One region of the Streptomyces sp. NPDC037401 genome, then DNA from elsewhere that is predicted to be linked to it. Evidence: predicted binding sites of a transcription regulator. Region 1 holds the regulator's gene; each other region holds the start of a gene.
The links. The regulator HrcA, encoded in region 1, represses chaperone genes, less so after heat shock. The targets are predictions, from matches to a motif close to TTNGCACTCNGNNNNNCNGAGTGCNAA.

Region 1 (3,272 bases):
TGCCAGACGTCGATGTAGGGGTGGCCCACGACCAGGACCTCGGGGTGCACCACCGAGGCCGCGATGCGGGACTCCTTCGAGCCCGGGACCAGGTGGTCGACCAGCACGCCCAGGCGCGCGTCCGGGCCGGGGGCGAACTCCGCGACGATCTTCGGGAGGTCGTCGACGCCCTCCAGGTACTCCACGACCACGCCCTCGATGCGCAGGTCGTCGCCCCACACCCGCTCGACCAGTTCCGCGTCGTGGCGGCCTTCCACGTAGATCCGGCCCGCGCGGGCCACCCGGGCCCGGGCGCCGGGCACGGCCACCGAGCCCGAGGCCGTGCGCAGCGGCGCGGCCGGGGCGCGGGACGGGCGGACCAGGGTCACCACCGCGCCCTCCAGCAGGAAGCCCCGCGGTTCCAGGGGGAAGACGCGGCGCTTGCCGAAGCGGTCCTCCAGGGTCACGGTGCCGCCCTCGCAGGCCACCACCGCCCCGCAGAAGCCGGTGCCCGCCTCCTCGACGACCAGGTCGGTGTCCGCCGGCACCTGCGGCACCGGCCGGGCGGCGCTGCGCTTCCAGGGCGGGGTCAGGTCGGGTGAATACTCGCGCATTCGGACGACACTAAGGAGGGCCGCCGGTTCAGGAAGGCGACACGCCGAAGCGCTCGGCCAGTGTGGCGCGTTGCGCACGGACGAAAGTCGCATCCACCACCGCACCGTGCCCCGGCACGTAGACGGCGTCCTCGCCGCCCAGCGAGAGCAGCCGGTCGAGGGCGGCCGGCCACTGCCTCTTCACGGCGTCCAGCCCCGCTTGCGGCTCGCCGGACTCCTCCACGAGGTCGCCGCAGAACACCACCTCGCGGCTGCCCGGTACGAACACCGCCAGATCGTGCCGGGTGTGCCCGGGGCCGACGTTCGCCAGCAGCACCTGCACGCCGCCCAGCTCCAGCGTCCACTCGCCCGAGACCAGGTGGCGGGGCGGGATCAGCAGCTCCGTCGACTCGGCGGCCTCCTCGGCCGCCAGCCCGTGCCGGACCGCGCTCTCGCGGAGCAGCTCGCGGCCCGTCATCAAGGAGGAGTCCAGGCCCACCGCGCCGAACACCTCGGCCCCCGAGAAGGCCGCGGCACCCAGAACGTGGTCGAAATGTCCGTGCGTGAATGCGATATGGGTCACGCGCCGACCCGCCATCCGCTCCGCCTGGGCGCGGATCTCGGCGCCCTCGCGGACGCACGATCCCGGGTCGATCAGGAGCACGGAGTCGTCTCCCACCACCAGTCCCACCGTGCAGTCCCACACCGGGAGCCGTCGCCGGCCGGTGCGACCGGTCAGCCCTTCCCAGCCTGCCTCTTCCCAACGGACGTCCATGCGGCGACGCTACCCTGACGGGCCGCCCTTGCTAGGGGCGTACCTCCCCGCCGTACACTGACCGGGGGATCTCTGGCACTCGTACGCCCCGAGTGCCAGTCGGAACCGGATCCGGTACGGCAGCGGAAAACGAACAGGCATCACAGCTGGAGGTGTGCGCGGGTGCTCAGCGAACGCAGACTCGAGGTGCTGCGCGCCATCGTCCAGGACTACGTCGGGACGGAGGAGCCGGTCGGCTCCAAGGCGCTCACCGAGCGCCACAAGCTCGGCGTGTCGCCCGCCACCGTGCGCAACGACATGGCGGTGCTGGAGGACGAGGGCTACATCGCCCAGCCGCACACCAGCGCCGGACGCATCCCGACCGACAAGGGCTACCGGCTCTTCGTCGACAAGCTCGCGGGCGTCAAGCCGCTGTCCACTCCCGAGCGCCGGGCCATCCAGAACTTCCTGGACGGCGCCGTCGACCTCGACGACGTGGTCGGGCGCACGGTGCGGCTGCTCGCGCAGCTGACCCGGCAGGTGGCCGTGGTGCAGTACCCGTCGCTGACCCGTTCCACGGTCCGCCACGTGGAGCTGCTCGCGCTCGCGCCCGCCCGGCTGATGCTCGTCCTGATCACGGACACGGGCCGGGTCGAGCAGCGGATGGTCGACGCGCCTGCGCCGTTCGGCGAGACCTCCCTCGCCGACCTGCGGGCCCGGCTCAACAGCCGGATCGTCGGCCGCCGGTTCGCGGACGTGCCGCAGCTCGTCCAGGACCTGTCGGAGTCGTTCGAGCCGGAGGACCGGGCGACCGTCCAGGTCGTGCTCGCCACGCTCCTGGAGACCCTGGTCGAGGAGACCGAGGAGCGGCTGATGATCGGCGGTACCGCCAATCTCACCCGCTTCGGACACGACTTCCCCCTGACGATCAGGCCGGTGCTGGAGGCCCTGGAGGAGCACGTCGTGCTGCTCAGGCTGCTCGGCGAGGCCAACGAATCGGGCATGACCGTACGCATCGGGCATGAGAATGCCTACGAAGGACTGAACTCCACGTCCGTCGTCTCGGTCGGCTACGGTTCGGGCGGCGAGGCAGTCGCCAAACTCGGCGTGGTCGGACCGACCCGCATGGACTACCCCGGAACGATGGGAGCGGTACGCGCAGTGGCACGTTACGTCGGACAGATCCTGGCGGAGTCGTAAGTGGCCACGGACTACTACGCCGTACTCGGCGTGCGCCGCGACGCATCGCAGGACGAGATCAAGAAGGCCTTCCGGAAGCTCGCGCGCGAGCTGCACCCGGACGTGAACCCCGATCCCAAGACGCAGGAGCGTTTCAAGGAGATCAACGCCGCGTACGAGGTGCTGTCGGACCCGCAGAAGAAGCAGGTCTACGACCTCGGCGGCGACCCGCTCTCGGCCTCCGGCGGCGGGGGCGGCGCGGGCGGCTTCGGAGCCGGCGGCTTCGGTAACTTCTCGGACATCATGGACGCCTTCTTCGGACAGGCCTCCCAGCGCGGTCCGCGCTCGCGCACCCGCCGCGGCCAGGACGCGATGATCCGGCTCGAGCTGGAGCTCGACGAGGCGGCCTTCGGGACCACCAAGGACCTCCAGGTCGACACCGCGATCGTGTGTACGACCTGTTCCGGCGAGGGCGCCGCGCCCGGCACCTCCGCCCAGACCTGTGACATGTGCCGCGGCCGCGGCGAGGTCTCCCAAGTCACCCGCTCGTTCCTGGGCCAGGTCATGACCTCGCGCCCGTGCCCGCAGTGCCAGGGCTTCGGCACCGTCGTCCCGACCCCGTGCCCCGAGTGCGCGGGCGACGGCCGGGTCCGCTCCCGCCGCACCCTCACGGTCAAGATCCCGGCCGGTGTGGAGAACGGCACCCGGATCCAGCTCGCGGGCGAGGGCGAGGTCGGCCCCGGCGGCGGCCCCGCCGGCGACCTGTA
Region 2 (3,272 bases), on a different contig from region 1:
GACGACCTCGTCGTGGCTGCCGCCACCGTCGACGATGGTCGTGTCGTCCTTGGAGACGGTCACGCGGCGGGCGGAGCCCAGCACGTCCAGACCGGCCTGGTCGAGCTTGAGGCCGACCTCCTCGGCGATGACGGTGGCACCGGTGAGGGTGGCCATGTCCTGCAGCATCGCCTTGCGGCGGTCACCGAAGCCGGGCGCCTTGACGGCGACGGCGTTGAAGGTGCCACGGATCTTGTTGACGACGAGGGTGGAGAGCGCCTCGCCCTCGACGTCTTCGGCGATGATCAGCAGCGGCTTGGAGCCACCCGCCTGGATGACCTTCTCCAGCAGCGGCAGGAGGTCCTGGATGGAGGAGATCTTGCCCTGGTTGATCAGGATGTACGGGTCGTCGAGGACGGCCTCCATACGCTCCTGGTCGGAGACCATGTACGGCGAGAGGTAGCCCTTGTCGAAGGCCATGCCCTCGGTGAACTCCAGCTCCAGGCCGAAGGTGTTGGACTCCTCGACGGTGATGACACCGTCCTTGCCGACCTTGTCCATCGCCTCGGCGATGAGCTCGCCGACCTGCTGGTCCTGCGCGGAGAGCGCGGCCACGGCGGCGATGTCGGACTTGTCCTCGATCGGACGGGCGGTCGCGAGGAGCTCGTCGGAGACGGCCTTGACCGCGGCGTCGATGCCCTTCTTCAGGGCGGCCGGGGACGCGCCGGCGGCGACGTTGCGCAGACCCTCGCGGACCAGCGCCTGCGCCAGCACGGTGGCGGTGGTGGTGCCGTCACCCGCGATGTCGTTGGTCTTGGTCGCCACCTCCTTCACCAGCTGCGCGCCCAGGTTCTCGTACGGGTCGTCCAGCTCGACCTCGCGGGCGATGGTGACACCGTCGTTGGTGATGGTGGGGGCGCCGAACTTCTTGTCGATGACGACGTTGCGGCCCTTGGGGCCGATCGTCACCTTGACCGTGTCGGCAAGCTTGTTGACGCCGCGCTCGAGGGCGCGACGGGCGTCCTCGTCGAACTTCAGGATCTTCGCCATGGGAGCGGTTCAGCCCTCTCGAAAACTCGTCTTAACGAACTGCGCCCCTCGCCGCCCGGCAATCAGCGGGGTGACCAGGGGCGCAGCTCAAAGCAAAAACTCTTGCTCGGTATTACTCGGGTGACTTACTTCTCGACGATCGCGAGCACGTCGCGAGCCGAGAGGACGAGGTACTCCTCGCCGCTGTACTTCACCTCGGTGCCGCCGTACTTGCTGTACAGCACGATGTCGCCGACGGAGACGTCGAGCGGCAGGCGCTGACCGTCCTCGAAGCGACCCGGGCCCACGGCGAGGACGACGCCCTCCTGGGGCTTCTCCTTCGCGGTGTCCGGGATAACCAGGCCAGAGGCCGTGGTCTGCTCGGCGTCGAGCGGCTGGACCACAATGCGGTCCTCGAGCGGCTTGATGGCAACCTTGGAGCTGGCGGTCGTCACGATCCGACCTCCCCCTTCGGAGATCTCACGGGGTTAACTGTCTGAGGTGGCGACCAGGTGGATCCGTCGTCGCGGGTGCCGGACCTGCCCGTCGCTGTGTTGGCACTCACCAGTGGCGAGTGCCAGGCCCGAGACTATTCCGGCGATTAGCACTCGGTCAAGCGGAGTGCCAATTCAGTGCGCTTGGCGTTGCGCGATCCGCGGGAGATCGGCCACTGCGGGACCCTCCCCCGCCCGGCACCCCCGGGGCCCTGCCCAGCACTCCCCGGCCCGAAACCCGGAACCACCACAAGGACATAAACGTCCTAACCGATATGAATCCAAAGCGCCTCACGGCCGAACAGACAGGGCCCACCGACGGCGGCGAACCGTGCGCGGACTGACCCTGACGCCCCGGACGCCGGCAGGGGCGCGCCGCCGTACCGAGGCCCTGCTGCTGGCCTTCGTCGTAGCGATCACGGTGTTCGGCCACGCGAGCGTGGGCCTGGCGATGAACGACGCACTCCCGTCGAACCTCACCGGCTTCACGATCAGCATGACGCTGCTCGCACTGGTGGGGCACCTGGGCGTGCGCCGGTTCGCGGCGTACGCCGACCCGCTGATCCTGCCGCTGGCGCTGCTGCTGTCCGGCGTCGGACTGGTGCTGCTGGCTCGGCTCGACCAGACGTACGTCGAGAAGTTCGAGAGCGCGGCCGCGAACGCCCCCGGCCAGCTTCTCTGGACGGTCATCGGCGTCGCGATCTGCATCGGGGTGGTGGCGCTCCTGCGGGACCACCGGCTCCTCCAGCGGTACATCTACCTCACGATGGCCGTCGCGCTGCTGCTGCTGATCGCGCCCGCGTTCTTCGGCGCCGACCAGTACGGCGCCAAGCGGTGGATCACCATCGCCGGGCAGTCCCTCCAGCCCGGCGAGTTCGTGAAGATCATGATCTCGGTGTTCTTCGCGGGCTACCTGGTCATCCACCGGGACGCGCTGGCCCTGACGGGCCGCCGGTTCCTCGGGATGCGGCTGCCGCCCGGCCGCCAGCTGGCGCCGCTCGTCACGGTCTGGATCGTGTCGCTGCTGGTGCTGGTCTTCGAGCGCGACCTCGGCACGTCGCTGATCTTCTTCGGCGTCTTCGTGGTGATGCTGTACGTCGCCACCGAGCGCACCAGCTGGATCGTCTGCGGTCTGCTGATGGCCTCGGCCGGCGCCTTCGTGGTCGGGTCCACCGAGCCGCACGTCAAGGGGCGCATCGCGGCCTGGCTGGAGCCCATGGCGATCTTCCTGCCGCCGGAGCAGCGGCCGCCGGGCATCGTCTCGGACCAGTCGGCGCAGGCGCTGTTCAGCTTCGGCACCGGCGGGATCACCGGCACCGGCCTGGGGCTCGGGCACCCGGAGCAGATCGGCTTCGCGGCGCGCTCGGACTTCATCCTCACCACCGTGGGCGAGGAGCTGGGCCTCGCGGGCGTCATGGCGGTGCTGCTGATCTACGGGCTGCTGGTCCAGCGGGGCCTGCGGATGGCGCTCGGCGCACGCGACCCGTTCGGCAAGCTGCTCGCGGTCGGCCTGGCCTCCGCCCTCGCGCTCCAGGTGTTCGTGGTGGCCGGCGGCGTCACGGGCCTGATCCCGCTCACCGGCAAGGCGCTCCCGTTCCTCGCGAAGGGGGGGTCCTCACTGGTGGCCAACTGGATCATGATCGCCCTGCTGCTGCGCATCAGCGACAGCGCGGAGCGGCAGCGCGAGGCCGACGCCGACATGCCGGACCCCCCGGACCCGTCGCCGGAACGCTCACCGGACCCGGCCCTGGTGGCCTGAGGGTACTGCCG
Region 3 (3,272 bases), on a different contig from region 1:
GCCCCGGCTCCCGCGCGCGGCCCTGTCGGCCTGGCTCGGCTACGGATTCGGGGCGGTCGTCTACTCCGCCGCCCTGCACAGACTGACCGCGGACGACGTCCCCACCGCCACGTGGGCGCTGCGCCGGCTCCTCGCTCCCGACTCCTTCTCACACTTCCTGTACGGGGCTCCGGCCTCGGCTGCCCTGTGCGTAGGGGCTGCCGTTCTCTGGAAACGCGTACGGCCCCCACTGGCGCGCGACCACCACGCGGGGGACTGACCCCCGGGGGTCGGGAAACGCCCGAGGGCGGCACCCCCGTGATGGGGGTGCCGCCCTCGGTGAGAACAGCCGATCGACCAGGGGTCGATCAGAAGTCCATGTCACCGCCCGGCATGCCGCCCGGAGCGGCAGCAGCCTTCTCCGGCTTGTCGGCGATGACGGCCTCGGTGGTCAGGAACAGCGCGGCGATCGACGCGGCGTTCTGCAGCGCGGAGCGCGTGACCTTCGCCGGGTCGATGATGCCCTCGGCGATGAGGTCGACGTACTCGTTGGTCGCGGCGTTCAGGCCGTGGCCGACGGGCAGGTTGCGGACCTTCTCCGCCACGACGCCGCCCTCGAGGCCGGCGTTGACCGCGATCTGCTTCAGCGGGGCCTCGAGCGCCAGCTTGACGATGTTGGCACCGGTGGCCTCGTCGCCCGTCAGGTCCGCCTCGAGCTTCTCGAAGACCGAGGAAGCCTGGAGCAGGGCCACGCCACCGCCGGCGACGATGCCCTCCTCGACGGCCGCCTTCGCGTTGCGAACGGCGTCCTCGATGCGGTGCTTGCGCTCCTTGAGCTCGACCTCGGTCGCGGCACCGGCCTTGATGACCGCCACGCCGCCCGCGAGCTTCGCCAGGCGCTCCTGGAGCTTCTCGCGGTCGTAGTCCGAGTCGGAGTTCTCGATCTCGGCGCGGATCTGGTTCACGCGACCGGCAACCTGGTCGCTGTCACCGGCACCGTCGACGATCGTGGTCTCGTCCTTGGTGATGACGACCTTGCGGGCGCGGCCGAGCAGGTCCAGGCCGGCGTTGTCGAGCTTGAGGCCGACCTCCTCGGAGATGACCGTGCCACCGGTGAGGATGGCGATGTCGCCGAGCATGGCCTTGCGGCGGTCACCGAAGCCCGGAGCCTTGACGGCGACGGACTTGAAGGTGCCGCGGATCTTGTTGACGACCAGGGTCGACAGGGCCTCGCCCTCGACGTCCTCGGCGATGATCAGCAGCGGCTTGCCGGACTGCATGACCTTCTCCAGCAGCGGAAGGAGGTCCTTCACGTTGCTGACCTTGGAGTTGACGATGAGGATGTACGGGTCCTCCAGCGAGGCCTCCATACGCTCCATGTCGGTGGCGAAGTACGCCGAGATGTAGCCCTTGTCGAAGCGCATGCCCTCGGTGAGCTCCAGCTCCAGACCGAAGGTCTGGGACTCCTCGACGGTGATGACGCCTTCCTTGCCGACCTTGTCCATCGCCTCGGCGATGAGCTCGCCGATCTGGGTGTCGGCGGCGGAGATGGAGGCCGTGGAAGCGATCTGCTCCTTGGTCTCGACATCCTTCGCCTGCTCGAGCAGGGCGCCGGAGACGGCCTCGACGGCCTTCTCGATGCCGCGCTTGAGGGCCATCGGGTTGGCACCCGCGGCGACGTTGCGCAGACCCTCGCGGACGAGCGCCTGGGCGAGAACGGTGGCGGTGGTCGTACCGTCGCCGGCGACGTCGTCCGTCTTCTTGGCGACTTCCTTGACCAGCTCGGCGCCGATCTTCTCGTACGGGTCCTCCAGCTCGATCTCCTTGGCGATGGAAACACCATCGTTGGTGATCGTGGGGGCGCCCCACTTCTTCTCAAGGACGACGTTGCGACCCTTGGGACCAAGGGTGACCTTGACGGCGTCGGCGAGCTGGTTCATGCCGCGCTCGAGACCGCGCCGGGCCTCCTCGTCGAACGCGATGATCTTGGCCATGTGAAGTGGTCCTCCCGGACTGGGGTGGATTGCTCCGGACCGCGCCTGGCGCCCGCGACGGACGGCCTGCGTACCCGGCGGTTCCTTCCCGCCGGACCCGCGGACCTCACCGACTCGGTCCTCGTTTTTGTCACTCTCACCCGGAGAGTGCTAACGCCAATGATTAGCACTCGACCCCCTCGAGTGCAAGCGCCTCTCACGACTCGGAGCCGGGGAGTCCGTACGCACGGCCGTACGCACGAGGGGCCCGCATCCCTGTGGGATGCGGGCCCCTCGTGCGTGATGCGTCGGTGGCCGATCGCGCCGTGCTCAGCCGGCGAGCTTGACCATGTCCGCCTGCGGACCCTTCTGGCCCTGCGAGATCTCGAACTCGACTCGCTGACCTTCTTCAAGGGTGCGGTAGCCGTCCATCTGGATCGCGCTGTAGTGGACGAACACGTCCGCACCACCGTCGACCGCGATGAAGCCGTAGCCCTTCTCCGCGTTGAACCACTTGACGGTGCCCTGAGCCATGCCTAACTCCCCTGTTACTGGCCCTTGCGCAGGACCGCACTTCGCGGTCCCGGGTCAGAACTTGCGCCGGAACGCTTCGACCGCGGCTGAATGTATCCGGACCGACGCTGTCTGCAACAGGTCATTCCGACGAGAATTCAGGACACGCGGATACGTCGACATCCTGCGAAAACTCAGCAGATTCCCGGTCAACTCGGACGGGGCAAATCCCGCCCCAAGCCCCATACCGTGCACGCACTTTGGCCCAATGTCGCCCATCCGGTGACCCGCTCATATGCCGGAGGCACAAACAGCGGAGGGGACTACCCCAACCCTACCGCGCCCAACCAAGCAGAATTGCCCCCTCCGCTTTATGCGGAGGGGGCAATTCGGAAGAACTCCCGGCCCTAAAGGCCGGTCCGCACCGCGGTCAGCAGCCGCCCGCGACGGCCGGGATGATCGACACGCCGGCGCCGTCGGGCGTCACCGCTTCCAGACCGCCCTCGAAGCGGACGTCGTCGTCGTTCACGTACACGTTGACGAAGCGACGCAGCTTGCCCTGGTCGTCCAGGACGCGCGCGGCGATGCCCGGGTGGTTCGACTCCAGCGAGGCGATGACCTCGGCCAGGGTCGCGCCCTCGGCGGGCACCTCGGCCTGGCCGCCCGTGTAGGTGCGCAGGATGGTGGGGATGCGGACGTTGACGCTCATGGCTCTACTGCCTTCCGGGTGCGGGGGGATGGTCAGGCCAGGCCGGCGGCGCGGAACGCGTCCAGGCTCGGGCGGATGGTCGTGGTCTGGCCGGTGCC

Region 2: groES (co-chaperone GroES) is a predicted target of HrcA. The motif match lies at 1,610-1,636, and genes of this name have one in related genera.
Region 3: groL (chaperonin GroEL) is a predicted target of HrcA. The motif match lies at 2,137-2,163, and genes of this name have one in related genera.

The regions. Positions count from the first base shown of each region.
Region 1 covers NZ_JBVJWO010000007.1:144,777-148,048, reverse strand. The annotation lists gene ACZ7H1_RS09015 (DUF3097 domain-containing protein) at 1-593, opposite strand, end outside; gene ACZ7H1_RS09010 (MBL fold metallo-hydrolase) at 622-1,347, opposite strand; gene hrcA (heat-inducible transcriptional repressor HrcA) at 1,510-2,526, shown strand; gene dnaJ (molecular chaperone DnaJ) at 2,527-3,272, shown strand, end outside.
Region 2 covers NZ_JBVJWO010000005.1:249,802-253,073, reverse strand. The annotation lists gene groL (chaperonin GroEL) at 1-1,029, opposite strand, end outside; gene groES (co-chaperone GroES) at 1,155-1,463, opposite strand; gene ACZ7H1_RS06895 (FtsW/RodA/SpoVE family cell cycle protein) at 1,834-3,261, shown strand.
Region 3 covers NZ_JBVJWO010000038.1:52,256-55,527, forward strand. The annotation lists gene ACZ7H1_RS31105 (hypothetical protein) at 1-259, shown strand, start outside; gene groL (chaperonin GroEL) at 348-1,973, opposite strand; gene ACZ7H1_RS31115 (cold-shock protein) at 2,283-2,486, opposite strand; gene ACZ7H1_RS31120 (MoaD/ThiS family protein) at 2,896-3,174, opposite strand; gene thrC (threonine synthase) at 3,207-3,272, opposite strand, start outside.